Regions from separate parts of the Mesorhizobium huakuii genome, predicted to be linked through region 1. Evidence: predicted binding sites of a transcription regulator. Region 1 holds the regulator's gene; each other region holds the start of a gene.
What was found. Region 1 encodes PhoB, which activates phosphate uptake and scavenging genes when phosphate is short. Its sites were predicted from a motif close to TGTCATNNANCTGTCAT; they were not measured.
Positions count from the first base shown of each region.

Region 1 (4,514 bases):
CTCGGCGACCATCGCCAACGAATTCACCGAAGCGGTCGGCGATCTCTACACCTCCTCGCTGGTGGCGCTCGGCCTGATCCTGTTCGTCATCACCTTCCTGATCCTTGCCATCGCCCGCTACATGCTGATGCGCATTGACGCCCGCACCGGAGCCTGACCGATGTCGACAGCCGCATCGCTTCACCAGAGCCGCAAGCGCAAGAATGGCGTGATGATGACGCTGTGCGTCGTTGCCGCCGGCATCGGCCTTGCCTGGCTGGCGCTGATCCTTGGCGCCCTGCTCTACAAGGGCCTGTCCGGCCTCTCACTGTCGGTCTTCACGGAAATGACGCCACCGCCCGGCGATGCCGGCGGCCTGCTCAACGCCATCTACGGCAGCATCGTGATGACCATCATCGGCATCATCGTCGGCACGCCGATCGGCGTGTTGGCCGGCACCTACATGGCCGAGTACGGCCGCTTCTCGAAGCTCACCACCGTGGTGCGCTTCATCAACGACATCCTTTTGTCGGCTCCGTCGATCATCATCGGCCTGTTCGTCTATGAGCTGATGGTGCGGCCGATGGGGCATTTCTCAGCAATCGCCGGCGCCGTCGCACTTGCCATCCTGGTCATCCCGGTCGTGGTGCGCACCACTGAAGACATGCTCAATCTGGTGCCAAACGCCTTGCGCGAAGCCGGCACCGCGATCGGCGCGCCGCGCTGGGTGGTGATCCGCTCGGTTGCCTACCGCGCCGCACTTTCCGGCATCGTCACCGGCATATTGCTGGCCATCGCCCGCATCTCCGGCGAGACGGCGCCGCTTCTTTTCACGGCGCTGAACAACCAGTTCTGGTCGAGCAATCTCAACGCGCCGATGGCCAGCCTGCCTGTCACCATCTTCCAGTTCGCTCTCAGCCCTTACGAGGAATGGCAGCAGCTGGCCTGGACCGGCGCACTCATCATCACATTGACGGTTCTCGCGCTCAGCATCTTTGCGCGCAGCCTGACCGGACGCAGAGAGGACAAATGAGCCAGATGTTGTCTCCAGACATGACGATCGCCGCCGAGGCGGTGGCCAAGGCCAAGATCGAGGTCAAGAACCTCAACTTCTACTATGGCCAGTCGAAGGCCCTGAAGGATATCACGCTGTCGCTGCCCGAACGCAGCGTCACCGCCTTCATCGGCCCTTCGGGCTGCGGGAAGTCGACGCTGCTGCGCGTCTTCAACCGCATCTACGAGCTCTATCCCAAGCAGACCGCCGAGGGCCAGGTGCTGCTCGACGGCCAGAACGTTCTCGACCGCTCGCAGGACCTCAACCTGCTGCGCACCAAGATCGGCATGGTGTTCCAGAAGCCGACGCCGTTCCCGATGTCGATCTACGAGAACATCGCTTTCGGCGTCAGGCTCTATGAGAAGATCAGCAAGGCCGAGATGGACGGCCGTGTCGAGCAGGCGCTGAAGCGCGCGGCACTCTGGACCGAGGTCAAGGACAAGCTCAATGCCAGCGGCCTCAGCCTGTCGGGCGGCCAGCAGCAGCGGCTGTGCATCGCCCGCACCGTGGCGGTGAAGCCGGAAGTCATCCTGCTCGACGAGCCGGCCTCGGCGCTCGACCCGCTGTCGACCGCCAAGATCGAGGAGCTGATCGACGAATTGCAAGCCGACTACACGATCGTCATCGTCACCCACAATATGCAGCAGGCGGCGCGCGTGTCGAAGCAGACCGCCTTCATGTATCTGGGCGAACTGGTCGAGTTCGACAAAACCGAGAAGATCTTCACGTCGCCTCGCGAGAAGCGCACGCAAGACTACATCACCGGCCGCTTCGGCTGATCGCACGCATACGAGGACCAGGATCATGGCCGAACATACAGTCGCAGCCTTCGACGAGGATCTCGGACAGATCAGCAGACTGATCAGCGACATGGGCGATCTCGCCGGCTCGATGGTCGGCGGTGCCACCAAGGCACTGCTGAATTCCGACAATGCTCTGGCACAGCGCGTGGTCTCCGACGACGCCATCATGGATGCGCGCCAGCGCGAGCTCGACGACCGCGCCATCACACTGATCGCCAAGCGCCAGCCTATGGCCGACGATCTGCGTCATGTCGTCGGCTCGATCCGCATGGCCGGCGACCTCGAACGCATCGGCGATCTTGCCAAGAACATCGCCAAGCGCGTCGGCACCGTCGGGCTCAGCGCCACGCCGCGCGATCTTTCGCACTCCATCGACGCCATGGCGCAGCTGGTGTTGATCCAGGTGCAGGGCGTGATCGAAGAGTATGCGGCGCGCGATGCCGCCGCGCTGGCGAAGCTGCGCGCCGACGACGAGCGCATCGACGTCAAATACACCTCCGTCTTCCGCGAACTGCTGACCTATATGATGGAGGATCCGCGCAACATCACGGCTTGCACGCATCTGCTGTTCTGCGCCAAGAATCTCGAACGCATCGGCGACCATGTGACCAACATCGCCGAAAACGCGTACTATGTCCTGACCGGCACGCAACTGCCCGCCAACCGTCCAAAACAGGACGAGACGGCGATGTCGGCGCCGGCGGCCTGAGCGCAGGGGTAACCAATCGATGATCGCACCACGCATCATGGTGGTGGAGGATGAGGAGCCGCTTGGCGTGCTCCTCCGCTACAATCTGGAATCGGAGGGTTACCAGGTCGAGGTGGTGACACGCGGCGACGAAGCCGAAATCCGCCTGCAGGAAAACGTGCCCGACCTTCTGGTGCTCGACTGGATGGTGCCGGCGGTGTCCGGCATCGAACTCTGCCGGCGCCTGCGGATGCGGCCCGAGACCGAGCGGCTGCCGATCATCATGCTGACCGCGCGCGGCGAGGAAAGCGACCGTGTGCGCGGCCTTTCGACCGGCGCCGACGACTATCTGGTCAAGCCGTTCTCGACGCCGGAATTCATGGCTCGCGTCAAGGCGCTGCTGCGCCGCGCCAAGCCGGAAGTTCTGTCCAGCGTGCTCAAGGTCGGCGACATCGTGCTCGACCGCGAATCGCACCGGGTCTATCGCAAGAAGAGCGAGATCCGGCTCGGGCCGACCGAGTTCCGCCTGCTCGAATTCATGATGCGCCATCCCGGTCGCGTGTTCTCGCGCAGCCAGTTGCTCGACAATGTCTGGGGCGAGACGATCTACATCGACGAGCGCACCGTGGACGTGCATGTCGGCCGGCTGCGCAAGGCGGTCAACAATGGCCGCATGCCCGATGTTATCAGGACCATTCGGGGGGCGGGCTACGCGATCCGCGAGGATTAGGGATATGCTGATATTCAGGTGATGCCGGCCTGCGAATGGCGGTTTCCCGCGCTTCCGGTACTCACGGACCCAAATGTCCGCTCCGTTCCGGTTCTCGGAACCCGCCATTCTCGACTCGGCCTGACCTGAATCTCAACATATCCCTGCGCGTTACTCAGGCAACGTTCTTGCCGGCAACGCCTGACTTACCCTGCCCGCCCGGCGCGAAAATCTCCTGGTCGACGAAGGTCAGTGCGCGCATGGCGCAGCCTTCGCGGATCAGCGGCAGTTCGTTCGGTTCGGTGTCGAAGGAAATCGATTTCGAGTGCTGGCCGCCAGCGGTCTGGGCGATCGCCTCGCGCAATGCCGGCTCGATCAGGTCGAAGGCGGCGGCGCTGACGCCGACCATGGCGACGGGTGCGGGATCGATCAGCGCGAACAGGCTGCCGAGGCCATAGCCGAGCGCCTCGCCGGCTTTACGATAGGCTTCGCGCTCGGGCCCGTCCCGTTCCCGCGCCGTCGCGGCCAGTGCCCGCATCTGGGCGTCGCTGACATCTGCGACCGGCTCGGTGTCCTCACCGAGCTGCCGGGCATTGCGCCAGATGGCGTAGTTGCCGGCATAGGCCTCGACGCAGCCGCGCCGCCCGCAGCGGCAGAGCGCGCCGCCTGGCCGATGGATCATGTGGCCGAACTCGCCGCCCGAGGAATGGGTGCCGGTGAACAGCTCGCCCTTCAACACCAGCCCCATGCCGATGCCGTGCGAAAGCAGGATGGCGATGAAGTCGTCGCGGTAACGCTCGGGATCGCGCCAGCGCAGCGCCACCGCCATCATGTTGCAGTCGTTTTCCATGGTGGCGGGGATGCCGAACTCGGCTTCGAGTATATCGGCGAAGGCGATGTCGGTCTGTGGCGTGATCGGCGACCACAGCATCGCCCGGGCCTCGGTGTCTGTGATGCCCTGGATTGCCAGTGCGATGCGGGCGACGCTGCGCACGTCGATATCGGGATCCTCGAGGCGCCGCCGCACGATGGCGACGCATTCGCCGATCAGCGCCTCGCGCGACATGGTCAGCGTGTCCAGCCGGCGCTGTTCCTCCGATATCACCTGGCCGGCATAGTCGATGACGGCGACGGACAGGAAATTCAGCGACAGCACCACGGTCATGACGGCCGCGGCCTCCGGGTTGAGGCCGAGGCCGACCTGCGGCCTGCCGCGCTTCAGCGAGCCGGCCTCGCTCGGCTTGCCTTCGGCCAGGATGCCTTCACCGATCAGATCGGAGG
Region 1 covers NZ_CP050296.1:2,229,336-2,233,849, reverse strand. The annotation lists gene pstC (phosphate ABC transporter permease subunit PstC) at 1-157, shown strand, start outside; gene pstA (phosphate ABC transporter permease PstA) at 161-1,012, shown strand; gene pstB (phosphate ABC transporter ATP-binding protein PstB) at 1,009-1,812, shown strand; gene phoU (phosphate signaling complex protein PhoU) at 1,838-2,545, shown strand; gene phoB (phosphate regulon transcriptional regulator PhoB) at 2,565-3,254, shown strand; gene HB778_RS10890 (ROK family protein) at 3,409-4,514, opposite strand, start outside.

Region 2 (4,514 bases), 3.2 Mb from region 1:
TAATCTCCAACGTTTGCAAGATGGACGCCGGGGCCAAAGCTGCCGATCTCCCCCAAGGGGGAGATGCCCGGCAGGGCAGAGGGGGCTGTCCCGCCAGCCTATCGGGCTTTGTTGTCTCGACGCTCTACCGCCGAACGACCTTCGGCTCCTGCCAGCCATAAAGCCAGTCAAGGTCGGCCGCGAGCTTCTCCGCCGGCCGTGCCGCCAGCACCAGGTTGCGGGCCAGTGCCACCGGGCCTCGGGCGTGCCAGGCAAGCCGGTTGAGCGAACCACGCCGGATGACCTTGGCGATGCGCGGTCGCCTGAGATTTTCCCAAATGGTGAGGCTTTGTCGCGGATCGGCGGGAAAGTCAGCGACCAGAGCGGCAAGCATCGCGGCGTCCTCGATCGCCATTGCCGCGCCCTGTGCCGCGAACGGCGTCATCGCATGCGCGGCATCGCCAATCAGCGCAATGCCTTGCGGGCTGGTCCACTGCCGTTGTTGGACAGTATGGATCGGAAAGGCCGTCCAGGGGCCTGCCAGGGCGACAAGCTTTCCCAGCGCCTGCGCGGTTCCACGCATGGCTCCGCTGAGGATGGCGGGGTCGGCAAGGCCCGACCAGCCTTCCGCGATGCGCTCGCCCTTGGTGAAGGCGGCGAGGTTGAAGGCGCTGCCCTTGCTGACGGGATAGGCGACCATGTGGAAGCCGGGGTGGAGGAAGGTGGTGACGCAGTCGACGGCGCCAATGGCGGCAAAGGCCTGTCCGGCGGGGCTGTCGGCCGCCACGGTTGCGCGCCATGCCAGTTCCCCGGAAAAACGGCTGGCCGCGAACACGGCTCCGCTTTCCGAACCGGCAAGCCCGCGCACCGATGACCACACGCCGTCGGCGCCGATCAGCAGCAAGCCATGCGCTTCGGCAGTCTCTTCCCCGATCTCCGCGCTTGCCGTGGCGCCATGGGGGCCGGCGGAAACTTTGCCGACACGCGCCCCGGTGGTGAGATGGATGTCAGGCATTTCGGCAGCACGCGCCATTAGGGCGTTCTGCAAATCGGCGCGGTGCGCGACGAGATAGGGAGCTCCCCAGCGGTTTTCACCCGATTGTCCGAGTGGTACACGCGCCAGTTGACGTAGCGTCCTTGCTTCCTTCAGCACCACGGCTTCCGGCCGCACCGCCGCCGGCCGTAGCCGGTCGAGCACGCCGAGCTGGCGAAGAATGTGCGTCGCGTTGGGAGAAAGCTGGATGCCGGCGCCCGCCGCTTCGAGGCGCTGTGCCTGTTCGAAGACCTGCACAGGGTAGCCGCGTTCGGCGAAGGCAATGGCTGCGGTCAGCCCGGCGACGCCCGCCCCGGCGATGACGACTTGCCGGGAGCGCGTGTCGTCCATCAGCTCTGTCGCGAAAGAATCAGGCGGCCTGGTCGATGTAGAGGCAGCCGGCCGGCAGCGTTTCCGTCGCCTTCAGCTTCGGCGAATAGCGATAGAGCGTCGAGCAATAGGGGCAGACTTTCTCATTGTCGTCGCCCATGTCGAGAAACACATGCGGGTGGTCGAAAGGCGGGTTGGCGCCCGTGCACATGAATTCCTTGACCCCGATGTCGATCGCCGGATGGCCGGCATCGTTCTGGAAATGGGGAATGGAACCGCCTGCCATCGTCGTCTCCTTAACGCAGTCTCTCATGCATCTGGATCATAACAGGTCTCTTTGCAAGATCGATGAAATGAAACTGTCGCAAAAGCCTGTCAGAGGATAAGTTGAGCCGGTTAAGTGTGTGACCGCGGACGCAAAGCGATTCCGCGACCGATCATGCGTCACAAAGGCATGTTAGAGCGTCCATCGCCATGTGGCGGCGCTGCAAAAGGAACGGTTACGGGCAGGAACCATGAATGAACTGAAGCCGGTGCAGAGCGAATTCGTCAACGTCGAGACGGCCAGTTCAGAGGGCGGTAACCCGGATCGCTTCGTCAACCGCGAGTTTTCCTGGCTGCAGTTCAATCGCCGCGTGCTCGAGGAATCGCTGAACACCCATCACCCGCTGCTGGAACGCGTCCGCTTCCTGTCTATCTCGGCAGCCAATCTCGACGAGTTCTTCATGGTGCGTGTCGCCGGCCTCGCCGGCCAGGTGCGCGAAGGCATCACGCTGAAAAGCCCTGACGGCCGCACGCCCGAACAGCAGCTCGAACAGCTGCTGCGCGAGGTCGAGCGGCTGCAGGAAGACCAGCAGAAGAGCCTTTCGGCGCTCACCGTGCTGCTCAACAAGGAAGGCATCGAGAGCATTGCGCGAGATGCACTGACCAAGGACGAGAAGGTCTGGCTGGAAGAGCATTTCCAGGACCAGGTGTTTCCGGTGCTCACTCCGCTGTCGATCGACCCGGCGCATCCGTTCCCGTTCATTCCCAATCTCGGCTTCTCGATGGCGCTGCAGCTGCGCCATCGCAAGAATGGCGAGGAGATGAGCGCGCTCTTGCGCCTGCCGGTGGCGCTGAAGCGCTTCATCCGCCTGCCGGATCGCAAGCACCATGTCCGCTTCATCCCGCTGGAAGAGGCGGTCGGCCTCTATATCGGCAAGCTGTTCCCCGGCTATGAGGTCAAGGGTTCCGGCACATTCCGCATCATCCGCGACAGTGATATCGAGGTCGAGGAGGAGTCGGAAGATCTCGTGCGCCTGTTCGAGACGGCGCTGAAGCGCCGCCGCCGCGGTTCGGTGATCCGCATCGAGTTCGACAAGCTGATGCCTGGCGAATTGCGCGATTTCGTCGCCGGCGAGCTCGGTGTCTCGTCGAGCCGTATCAGCGTACTCACAGGCCCGCTGGCGCTCAGCCAGATCTCCGAAATCGTTGCCATTCCCCGCGAGGATCTGAAGTTCACGCCCTACAATCCGCGCTTTCCCGAGCGCATCCGCGAGCATGGCGGCGACTGTTTTGCCGCCATTCGCGAGAAGGACATCGTCGTCCACCACCCCTACGAATCCTTCGACGTCGTTGTGCAGTTCCTGCGCCAGGCGATGGCCGATCCCGAAGTGGTGGCGATCAAGCAGACGCTTTACCGGACCTCCAACGACAGCCCGATCGTGCGCGCGCTGGTCGACGCGGCCGAGGCAGGCAAGTCGGTGACCGCACTTGTCGAGCTCAAGGCCCGCTTCGACGAGGAGGCCAACATCCGCTGGGCGCGCGACCTCGAGCGTGCCGGCGTGCAGGTCGTGTTCGGTTTCCTCGAGCTCAAGACCCACGCCAAGATGTCGCTGGTGGTGCGGCGCGAGGACGGCAAGCTGCGCAACTACGTGCATCTCGGCACCGGCAACTATCACCCGGTCACCGCGCGCATCTATACCGACCTGTCCTTCTTCACCACCGATCCGACAATCGCGCGCGACGTCGCCCAGCTGTTCAACTTCATCACCGGCTATGCCGAGCCGACCGATGAAATGCGGATCGCGATCTCGCCATTCACGCTGAGAAGCCGCATCCTCAAGCACATTTCCGACGAAGTCGCCCATGCGTTGGAAGGAAAGCCGGCGCGCATTTGGATGAAGATGAACGCGCTTGTCGACCCGATCATCATCGACGCGCTTTACGATGCCAGCCGCGTTGGGGTCGAGATCGACCTCGTCGTGCGCGGTATCTGCTGCCTGCGGCCGCAGGTGCCGGGCCTGTCGGAAAACATCCGGGTCAAGTCGATCGTCGGCCGCTTCCTCGAACACAGCCGCATCTATTGCTTCGGCAACGGCCATGGCCTGCCTTCCGACGAGGCGATCGTCTACATCTCCTCGGCCGACCTGATGCCGCGCAATCTCGACCGTCGTGTCGAGACCATGGTGCCGATCACCAATCCAACTGTGCATGAACAGATTTTGGGCCAGATCATGCTGGGCAACATCATGGACAATCAGCAAAGTTTCGACGTATTGGCTGATGGAACCTCCCGGCGCGTCGTGCTGGAAGAGGGCGAGGAACCGTTCAACGCGCAGGAATATTTCATGACCAATCCGAGCCTGTCCGGACGGGGTGACGCGCTGAAGTCGCATGCGCCCAAGCGCATTGCGCAGTTCAAGCGCCGCAAGAAGAACGCCGCAGCGTCCACCTGATGCTGTCTGATTCCCAGGGCCGGCTGCAGGACCGCCGACCGCTGTCCATCATCGACATCGGGTCGAATTCGATCCGCCTCGTTGTCTATGAGGGGCTGGCGCGCTCGCCGACCATGCTGTTCAACGAAAAGATGCTGGCTGGTCTTGGCCGCGGCATCGTTTCGACCGGAAAGCTCGACCCCGAAGCGGTGACCCGCTCGATGGAAGAGTTCCGCCGCTTTCGCGCGCTGTCCGACCAGGCTGGCTCCGAGCATATGTATGTTTTGGCCACCGCCGCCGCGCGCGAGGCCATCAACGGTCCCGATTTCATCCACCGCGCCGAGGACGTGCTCAAGACCGAAATCCGCGTCATCAGCGGGCGGCAGGAGGCCTATTATTCGGCGCTCGGTGTCATTTCCGGCTTCCATCCAGCCAATGGCATCGCCGGCGATCTGGGCGGCGGCAGTCTCGAACTG
Region 2 covers NZ_CP050296.1:5,381,552-5,386,065, forward strand. The annotation lists gene HB778_RS25940 (FAD-dependent monooxygenase) at 125-1,363, opposite strand; gene HB778_RS25945 (zinc-finger domain-containing protein) at 1,383-1,628, opposite strand; gene HB778_RS25950 (RNA degradosome polyphosphate kinase) at 1,858-4,059, shown strand; gene ppx (exopolyphosphatase) at 4,059-4,514, shown strand, end outside.
Region 2: a site for PhoB is predicted at 1,692-1,708, ahead of HB778_RS25950 (RNA degradosome polyphosphate kinase). Genes of this name have one in related genera too.

Region 3 (4,514 bases), 1.1 Mb from region 1:
ACGCGCACCAGATCGGCCCGGCGGCCCTGCTCGATGATGCCGCGGTCGCTCAGGCCAACGGCTTCGGCCGGGTTCTTCGAAACCATGGCGACCGCCTGTGGCAGCGAAATCCCTTCGACCATGTCGCCGAGGAAGAAGGCCGACTGGATCAGGCTGAAGGGGATATAGTCCGAAGACAAGATGTCGAGCAGGCCATCGCTGGCCAGCGTGCGGGCCGAGACATTGCCCGAATGCGAGGCGCCACGCATGACGTTGGGCGCCCCCATCAGCACGCCGAGGCCGGCGGCCTTCGAAGCGCGCGCCGCTTCCTCGGTGGTCGGGAATTCGGCGACCCGCACGCCTTGCTCGATCGCCTCGTCGACATGGCCCGATGTGGCGTCGTCATGGCTGGCCAGCACGATGCCGCGCTGATGGCAGGCCGCGGCGATCACCGCGCGGTTCGGTGCCGAATTGCGTGCCGATTCCGCCATCCGCTTCTCGCAGAACAGTTTGAAGTCGCGGTCGGTCAGCTTCAGCTTGCGCTGGTAGTAATAGGCATAGGTTTCGAGATTGACGAATTGGCGCTGGCCGGGCGCATGGTCCATCAGCGAGGCCAGCTTGACCCGGTCGTCCTCGTCGAAATTGGCGAAGGCCTGCAGGCAATCCGGCGCCGAAACCTCGCAGCGAAGATGCAGGAAGTGATCGGCCCGCAGACGATCCTGCGCGACGCTGTCCTCGATTGCATCGGCCAGCTTGCGGATGTCGGCGGAGGTGAGATCGGCGTCCTCGTCCATACCGACGCGCAAGGCGTCTAGCACGGTGGTGATGCCGGCGGTCGCCACCTGCGCGTCATGGGCAAGCACGGCGGCGATCGGGTTCCAGCGCACCTTCGGCCGCGGCGCGTAATGACCCTCCAGATGGTCGGTGTGCAGCTCGACCAGCCCCGGAATGACATAGTCGCCGCCCATATCCTCGCCGGTCCGGCCAGAACCTGCATCGATGCCGGCGATAAAGCCGTCACGCAGCACCAGCGACCCCTCGACAATCTCGTCGGCAAGCACGATGCGGGCGTTGGAAAGAACGGTCTCGGCGGTCATTTCAGGCAGTCCTCGATTATCTGGCCTTGATTCTTCGGGCAGGCTTTGTTCAGGCGATTTTTCTGGCCGGGCGGCGTCCTAGCGCGTGTTGCGAAAGCACCATGAACGGCGCGCCGGGTTCGGGTTCGACAAACAGCGTCAGCGCGTCCACCAGCACCGGCTGCCGCAGCACATCGGCGAACAGGCTGTCGATTGCTGCGCGCAAACGTGGGCTTTCCTGTGGCCCGGCCCGGCCCGACAGCGTCATGTGGAAGCGGAAGGTCTCGAAGACATAGGGGTAGCCCCACTGGCAGAGATTGCGGAACTCGGCCGGCTTCAGCGAATCCGGGCTGCGCCGCTCGATCTCGGCCTCGGTCAGCGGCGCGCGAAAGCGGTCGAAATCGCGCACCACGTCGTCGGCGAAACGGTTGAGCGGCGGCAGCGAACCTTCCGGCACCAGTGCGAAGAAGCTGTCGATCTGGCTGACGACGAGGCGCGGGATCGTCACCACCGGCGTCGCTTCGGCAAAATGGTCGAGCCCTGCGCGCAGCGAGGTCTCCGTTTCGTTGGCAGCCAGGCGGAAGGGGGCCTTCAGCGTCGCGTGGAAGCCATAACGGCGCGCCGAAGCGGTGTGGAAGGCGACTTCCGCCGCCGAGAGGTCCGCCACGGCCTCAACCGGCCTTGTCGCAGCGCCGAACGGGTCTCGGCCCAGCCAGTTGGCGGCGATCCGCGCCAGCGGTTCGTCCTGCCGGGGGGTGAAGTAGATGGCATAACGCATGGGAAGTCCTCGTTAAAGCGCGCCGCGACGCGCTTTAAGTCTTCATTTGGTGCATGTCGTCGTCCCAAAACCGCTGCACACTTTTGGGCGACATGCACTGGCCTCGCTGCCATAGGTGATTTCCATGACGGATTGACGAAGCTTTGAAGGGTTTTCGAAGGCAAATCGTCCCAATAAGTCCTTAGCCGACGATTTTTCCAAGCTGGACCAATAGGTTCAGCCGGAAATGCAAAACGCTCAGGCCTTCATCAACCATTCGTGCTCGGGTGCATTGTGGAATTTCCACGTCCGCTTCGGCCCGGCCATGACATTGAGATAATAGAGGTCGTAGCCATGGCAGGCGGCGCAGGGGTGATACCCCTTGGGCACCAGCACGACATCGCCATCCTCGATCGCCATCGCTTCGTCGAGCGCCCGATGGCCATTCGTGTCGGCGTCGGTATAGACGCGCTGGAAGGCAAAGCCCTGCGGCGGGTTGAGGCGATGGTAGTAGGTTTCCTCGAGGTAGGACTCAGCCGGCAGATTGTCCTGGTCATGCTTGTGCGGCGGATAGCTCGACGTGTGGCCGCCCGGCGTGATGACCTCGACCACCAGCAGCGAGTCTGCCGGCTTGCCTTCCGGCAGGATGTTGGTGACGTAGCGCGTGTTGGTGCCCTTGCCGCGCACTTCCTGGCCGAGATCGTCCGGCCCGATCACCCGAACCGGCAAACCACCGCCCAATCCCGGCGCCGAGCAGACCGCGAGCTCCAATTCGGTATCAGCCGTTACCGACCAGTCCGATCCGGCGGGCACATAGACCGACCACGGCTTGCCTTCGAAGGGTGACATGCGTCCGCCGAGCAGGCCAAGATCCTTGCCGCCTGCCTTCGCCGTGCCTTTGCCGGTGACGAAGACCAGGCAGACTTCGCGATCCTCCGTCTTTCCCGAGGCGGTCTCGCCGGGCTTCAGCCGGTGCAGGTCGAAACCGACATAGGTCCAGCCGGCGCTCTTCGGCGTCACATGTGCAACGCGGCCATGGCCCTTGTCGGCTTTGACGAGCAGTTTCGACATCGGGTTACTCCTTCGGTTCGGCCTCGGCCTTGTTCTCATCGGCCGGCTCGTAGAGGTAGAAGAACTGCCAGACGCCATAACCGGCAAAGCCGAGCGCGATGACGCCCCAGAATGGCGTACCGGTGGCGAACTCGATGATCGACCAGATGACGCAGACCGCGACCACGGCGACACGGCGCCAAAGCGGGCGGAAGAACGGGTGCTCGGAATCTTTCATCGGCCCAATCTACAGCAACCTGCCTCGCCGTGAACCCATCGCCTCAGGCATTCGGGAAGCCCTGGGTCTCCACCGTATAGCCGGCAGCTGTCATCACCCGCATCAGCTCCTTGTGGCCGACTTGCGCCATCTTGAGCGGCGGGTTCTTCTTTGGGTCTTGCTCGGCCTCGACCACGAACCAGCCCTCATAGCCATGGTCGGCGAAGCGTTGCACGATGGCGCCGAAATCCAGCGAACCGTCGCCCGGCACGGTGAAGGCGCCGAGCGCCACGGCGTCGAGGAAGGACTGTTTCGTGCGGTCGAGCTTGTCGATCACGCCCATGCGCACATCCTTCACATGGACATGGCTGATGCGCTTGTGGTGGTTGTCGACGGCGCGCAGCACATCGCCGCCGGCAAAGGCCAGGTGTCCGGCGTCGAGCAGCAGCGGAATGCCTTCGCCGGAATGGCGTATGAAGGCATCGAGCTCCGGCTCGGTCTCGACCACGGCCGCCATGTGATGGTGATAGGACAGCGGCATGCCCTGTTCGGCGCACCATTCGCCGAATTCGGTCAGGCGCCTTGCATAGGCCTTCATCTCGTCGCCCGACAGTTTCGGCTTGGTGGCGAGCGGTTTTGAGCGGTCGCCCTGGATCGAACGGCCGACCTCGCCATAGACGATGCAAGGCGCATTGACCGCCTTGAACAGGTCGATCATCGGCTGGATGCGATCCTTGTTCTTGCCCATCTCCTCATCGACCAGCGTGCCGGAAAACCAGCCGCCGCATAGTGTGACGTCGGCTGCCTTCAGGATCGGCAGCATGACGGCGGGATCGTTGGGAAAACGCCGGCCCATCTCCATGCCGGTGAAGCCGGCCGAGCGCGACTGGCGCAGGCATTCTTCCAGCGAGACGTCGTCGCTGAGTTCGGCAAGATCGTCGTTCCACCACGCTATGGGGGACATGCCCAGTTTGGCTTTCAAGTCGTCACTCCGGTTTCTTGTTCACCCTCCCCCTTGTGGGGAGGGTCGCTGCGAAGCAGCGGGGAGGGGGTGCGGCGCCAGACCCCCACCCGGACCTTCGGTCCGACCTCCCCACAAGGGGGAGGTCGGGGGCGGCGCTGACTTAGCATCAATCGCCGATGGTCTGCATCTGCCGCTTCTCGTCATAGGCTTTGCGCGCCGCGTTGACCTGCGGCCGTGCCGACACTTCCGGCACCGCCACATCCCACCAATGGCCACCGGCATCGGTGGAGACCAGCGGATCGGTGTCGATGACCAGCACGGTGGTGCGGTCGTTCTTTTTGGCCTGCTGCAGGGCGTTTTCCAGCCCGGCGATCGACGGCACTTTCTCTGATATCGCGCCCATGCTCGCCGCATGGGCGGCAAAGTCGATATCGGGCAGGGTCTCGTGGCGTGAATCCTTCAGCAGATTGT
Region 3 covers NZ_CP050296.1:3,336,061-3,340,574, forward strand. The annotation lists gene HB778_RS16605 (alpha-D-ribose 1-methylphosphonate 5-triphosphate diphosphatase) at 1-1,076, opposite strand, end outside; gene HB778_RS16610 (DUF1045 domain-containing protein) at 1,126-1,833, opposite strand; gene iolB (5-deoxy-glucuronate isomerase) at 2,071-2,883, opposite strand; gene HB778_RS16620 (DUF3329 domain-containing protein) at 2,888-3,100, opposite strand; gene iolE (myo-inosose-2 dehydratase) at 3,144-4,061, opposite strand; partial or broken gene iolD (3D-(3,5/4)-trihydroxycyclohexane-1,2-dione acylhydrolase (decyclizing)) at 4,210-4,514, opposite strand, start outside.
Region 3: a site for PhoB is predicted at 1,958-1,974, ahead of HB778_RS16610 (DUF1045 domain-containing protein). Genes of this name have one in related genera too.

Region 4 (4,514 bases), 3.4 Mb from region 1:
TACAACAAGCTGCAGGATGGTTTCGCGCCCAGCGCCAATGCCATGCGCATCAGCAAGCTGCCCTTCACGCCGACCATGTACTATTACGACCTGAAGGAATTCGCCCGCTACTTCGACCCCGGATTGCTCATCGACATCGAATTCGGCGACGTCAGGAATGTGCCGAAAGTGCCGACGATCGTAAAGGACCGGCCGATCCGTGATGATGACAAGAACGCGGTCATCATGAAGCTCGACAAGTTTCGTCACTTCCAGATGCCGGCCGACGCTATCTCGTTCGGTGACAAGCTGCCGGCCGTGGTCTGGCGCGGCGATCTCAACAATCCGATCAGGACACGGTTTCTGCAAGCGGTGCGCGATCTGCCGTTCTGCGATGCCGGCTCGCACAAGCCCAACGCGCCGGCCGAATACGCCAAGCCCTTTCTCAGCATCGGCCAGCACCAGCGCTACCGCTACATCGTCTCGCTCGAAGGCAATGACGTGGCGACCAACCTCAAATGGATCTTGAACTCGAAGTCGCTCTGCCTGATGCCGCCACCGACATACGAGACATGGTTCGCGGAGCGGCAGCTCGAGGCCAATGTCCATTATGTGCCGCTTGATCTGAATTTCGCTGATCTCGGCGAGAAGGTGCGCTATTTCGAACGGCATCCGGCGCAGGCCGAGCGCATCGTCGCCGCGGCCAACGCCTATTGCCGGAAATTTTCCAATGAGCGAGACGAGCAGGCGATCTCCCTGCTCGTGCTCTACAAATATTTCGTGCTCAGCGGCCAGATCGAACCCGATCCCGAACTCTGGCGCTTCATCGAGGGCTAGCGCGCCTCCGCCTGATGGTCAGATGACGCTGCGGTCGAGAACCATGTCGGCGGGGCCGAAGCGATCCTTTGCCGTCAATTGCTGGTGCCAATAGGGGTAGAGCACGGGCGGGCGGCTGACCGCGTCGAGGCGCTGGCGTTCTTCCGGGCTGAGCTCCAGACTTGCGGCCGCGAGATTGTCCTTGAGCTGGGCGTCGTTGCGGGCGCCGATCACCAGCGAGGAGACGGCGGGGCGGCCAAGCAGCCAGGCAAGCGCCACCTGTGCTGCCGACACGCCGCGGGCCTTGCCGATCTCGACCAGCACATCGACGATCCGCCAGAGCCGGTCCTCGTCGCGGATCGGCGGTTCCGACCAGCCAGCGAGCTGCCGCGCGGTCGGGCTGTCGCGGTGGTATTTGCCGGACAGCAAGCCGCCGGCGAGCGGGCTCCAGACCAGCACGCCCAACCCCTGGTCGACCGAGATCGGCAGCAGTTCATATTCGGCCTCGCGGGCCTCCAGCGTGTAGTGGATCTGCTGGGTGACGAAGCGCTGCTGGTGGCGGCTGTCGCTGATGGCGAGCCCCTTCATCACCTGCCAGCCGGACCAGTTGGAGCAGCCGATATGGCGCACCTTGCCCTGGCTGACCAAAGTGTCGAGCGCGGCGATGGTTTCCTCGACCGGGGTAAGGCCGTCCCACTGGTGGACGAAATAGATGTCGATGACGTCGGTCTTCAGCCGCTTCAGGCTCTTCTCGCACTCACGGATCAGATGGTGGCGCGACAGGCCTTCGTCGTTAGGCCCGCTGCCGATCCGCATGCGTGCCTTGGACGCGATCAGCACGTCGTTCTTGCGCTTGCCGCCGAGCGCCTCGCCGATGATCTCCTCCGACAAGCCGTTCGAATAGACATTGGCGGTGTCGATGAGGTTGATGCCGGCGTCGATGCACATGTCGATCATGCGCTTGGCTTCGGCAAGATCGCTGTTGCCGACCGCGGCGAACGGGCCTGCGCCGCCGAAGGTCATGGTGCCCAAAGTCAGTGTCGAAACCTTCAGGCCGGAACGGCCAAGGGTGCGGTATTCCATGTTAGTCCTCGCGATTGTGTTGAATGGGGGCGCCGCCGAAGGGCCGCCCGGAATGCGACCCGGGATTTGTAGGACAATTTGGCCGCCTTGTCGCCATGCCAGGACGGCGGATCAATCATACCTCGCGGGATTTGTGGCGACGGCGATCGCGCTTGGGCTGCAATAAAACCGTCACTGCCGGCCTATATTGAATTCGGCTAAGGTGTTTCCATTCCAGGCCGCAGGCCAGCAGTTTGGGGTGCCGGACATGAACCGACAGGCTTGCAAGCGGAGCGACCGATATGACCGAGCTAAGACAGAATTCTCCCGCCAAGGACTGGCTCGAAGCCGAGCTCGCCGACACGCTCGACGAAGATTATGAGCTTGAACTGTCGGAGCCGGCGCTGTCGATGGAGATCGCCAAGATCTACAAGAACGCGCATCCGCCTTCGATCGACCGCATGCAATATTTTCGCGACCTGATCACCTTGCAATCCGAGCTGATCAAGCTGCAGTCCTGGGTCGCCTACCACAAGAAGAAGCTGGTGGTGATTTTTGAGGGCCGCGACTCTGCCGGCAAAGGTGGCGTCATCAAGCGCATCACCCAGCGGCTCAATCCGCGCATCGCCCGTGTCGTGGCGCTGCCGGCGCCGACCGAGCGCGAGAAGTCGCAATGGTATTTCCAGCGCTATGTGCCGCATCTGCCGGCAGGTGGCGAGATCGTGCTGTTCGACCGCTCTTGGTACAACCGCTCCGGCGTCGAGCGGGTGATGGGATTTGCCGATGGCGGGCAGGTCGAGGAATTTTTCCGCGACGTGCCCGAGTTCGAGCGCATGCTGGTGCGCTCGGGCATCACCGTGGTCAAATACTGGTTCTCGATCACCGATGAGGAACAGCAGATGCGCTTCCTGATGCGCATCCACGATCCGATGAAGCAGTGGAAGCTGTCGCCGATGGATTTGCAGTCGCGCGTGCGCTGGGAGCAGTACACCAAGGCCAAGGAAGAGACCTTCGCCCGCACCAACATTCCCGAGGCGCCCTGGTTCATCGTTGAAGGCAACGACAAGAAGCGCGCGCGGCTGAACTGCATCGATCATCTGCTCAAGCAGATGCCGTATGAAGAGGTGCCGCACGAGGAGATCACGCTGCCGGAACGCGTCTTCAACCCCGAATACGAGCGCCAGACGCTGCCACGCGAGCTTTACGTGCCGGAGAAGTATTGAGCATTTTTTTCGTTCTCCCCGTTCACGGGGAGGTGAGGAGTGGTCTGCGCTGCAGACGAAAAGCCAACTGCTTGGCTTTTCGAACGACGAACGCCGAAGGGCGGATGAGGAGCAGCGCCAGCGTCGAAAGTTGAGCTTGGCCATTCTTCAACAGTATGCGATCGCTGGCGTCGTCGGCAGCGCAAACCTTCCAAACGTCAGCGCCGCCCCTCATTGCCCTGCCGGGCATTTCTCCCCGTATAGTGACGGGGAGAAAGAGCTCTCGCTACGCCCGCTTGATCAGCACATGCGTGGCAAGCGCCGTCGCCACCTGCTCGGTGCATTGATAGCCAAGCTTCAGCATATCCAGGCCGGCAAACAGGTGCTCGCCCTTGCCAAGCAACACCGGCGAGATTGCCAGATGCATCTCGTCGATCAACCTCTCTTGCAGATACTGCCGGATGGTGGCGACGCCGCCGCCAACCCGCACATCCTTGCCATCAGCCGCCGCCTTCGCCTGCTTGAGCGCCGAATGGATGCCGTTGGTCACAAAATAAAACTTCGTGCCGCCTTCCATCGTGATCGGTGCCCGCTCGTGCTGCGTCAGCACGAAGACCGGCACATGGTACGGCGGGTTGTCGCCCCACCAGCCTTTCCAGCTGTCGTCAGGCCAGTCGCCGCGGATCGGCCCGAACATGTTGCGGCCAAGGATCCAGGCGCCGACATTTTCGAAGCTGCGCGCCGCGAACGCCTCGTTGATATCGGTGGTGCCGCCATCTTGTCCGAGCACCATCTCACGGAAGGTGCGGGTGCCGACAAACCACTTGTGCAAGGATTGCCCACCAACGCCGAGCGGATTTTGCAGATCCTGATCGGGACCGGCGCCATAGCCGTCGAGCGACAGGGTGAAAGCGTTGACGCGAAGTTTGGACATGGAGCCTCCTAACCAATTATGTCTGCAGCCGGTTTCTTGTAGCAAACCGATTGCAATTCGCAAGCGGTATTCCTCACAATGCAGACACGTCCTGACAACGTCGCCAAGTGACGTCCGAACTGTTCCGTGTTGATGCGCTGGGGTGGCCGCCGAAGCAGACGCAATATGAGGCTATTCGCCGGTGCGTTCCATGAAGCGGATGTGGTTGCTGAACGGGTCGATGACCTCGACCGTCAGCCGTCCATCCTCCTGTTCCAGACCAGGCTTCATGTAGCGGTAGTCCTTGGCCGCAAGCTGTTTGTGAAAGTCGCGGATACCTTTCATGTACACAACCATGTTGCCGCCCGGCGTCGCGTCGCCGGCATGTTCGGACAGGTGCAGCACAAGGTTGCCGCGCGACACCTGCGTGTAAAGCGGGAAGTTCTCGCCGTAGCGGTGCTCCCAGTCCACGGCGAAGCCGAGGTAGCCGAGATAGAATTCGTGCGCCTTGGCGACGTCGAAGATGCGTACGATCGGCGCCG
Region 4 covers NZ_CP050296.1:5,600,221-5,604,734, forward strand. The annotation lists gene HB778_RS26960 (glycosyl transferase family 90) at 1-816, shown strand, start outside; gene HB778_RS26965 (aldo/keto reductase) at 835-1,878, opposite strand; gene ppk2 (polyphosphate kinase 2) at 2,160-3,080, shown strand; gene HB778_RS26975 (dihydrofolate reductase family protein) at 3,346-3,993, opposite strand; gene HB778_RS26980 (glyoxalase superfamily protein) at 4,165-4,514, opposite strand, start outside.
Region 4: a site for PhoB is predicted at 2,037-2,053, ahead of ppk2 (polyphosphate kinase 2). Genes of this name have one in related genera too.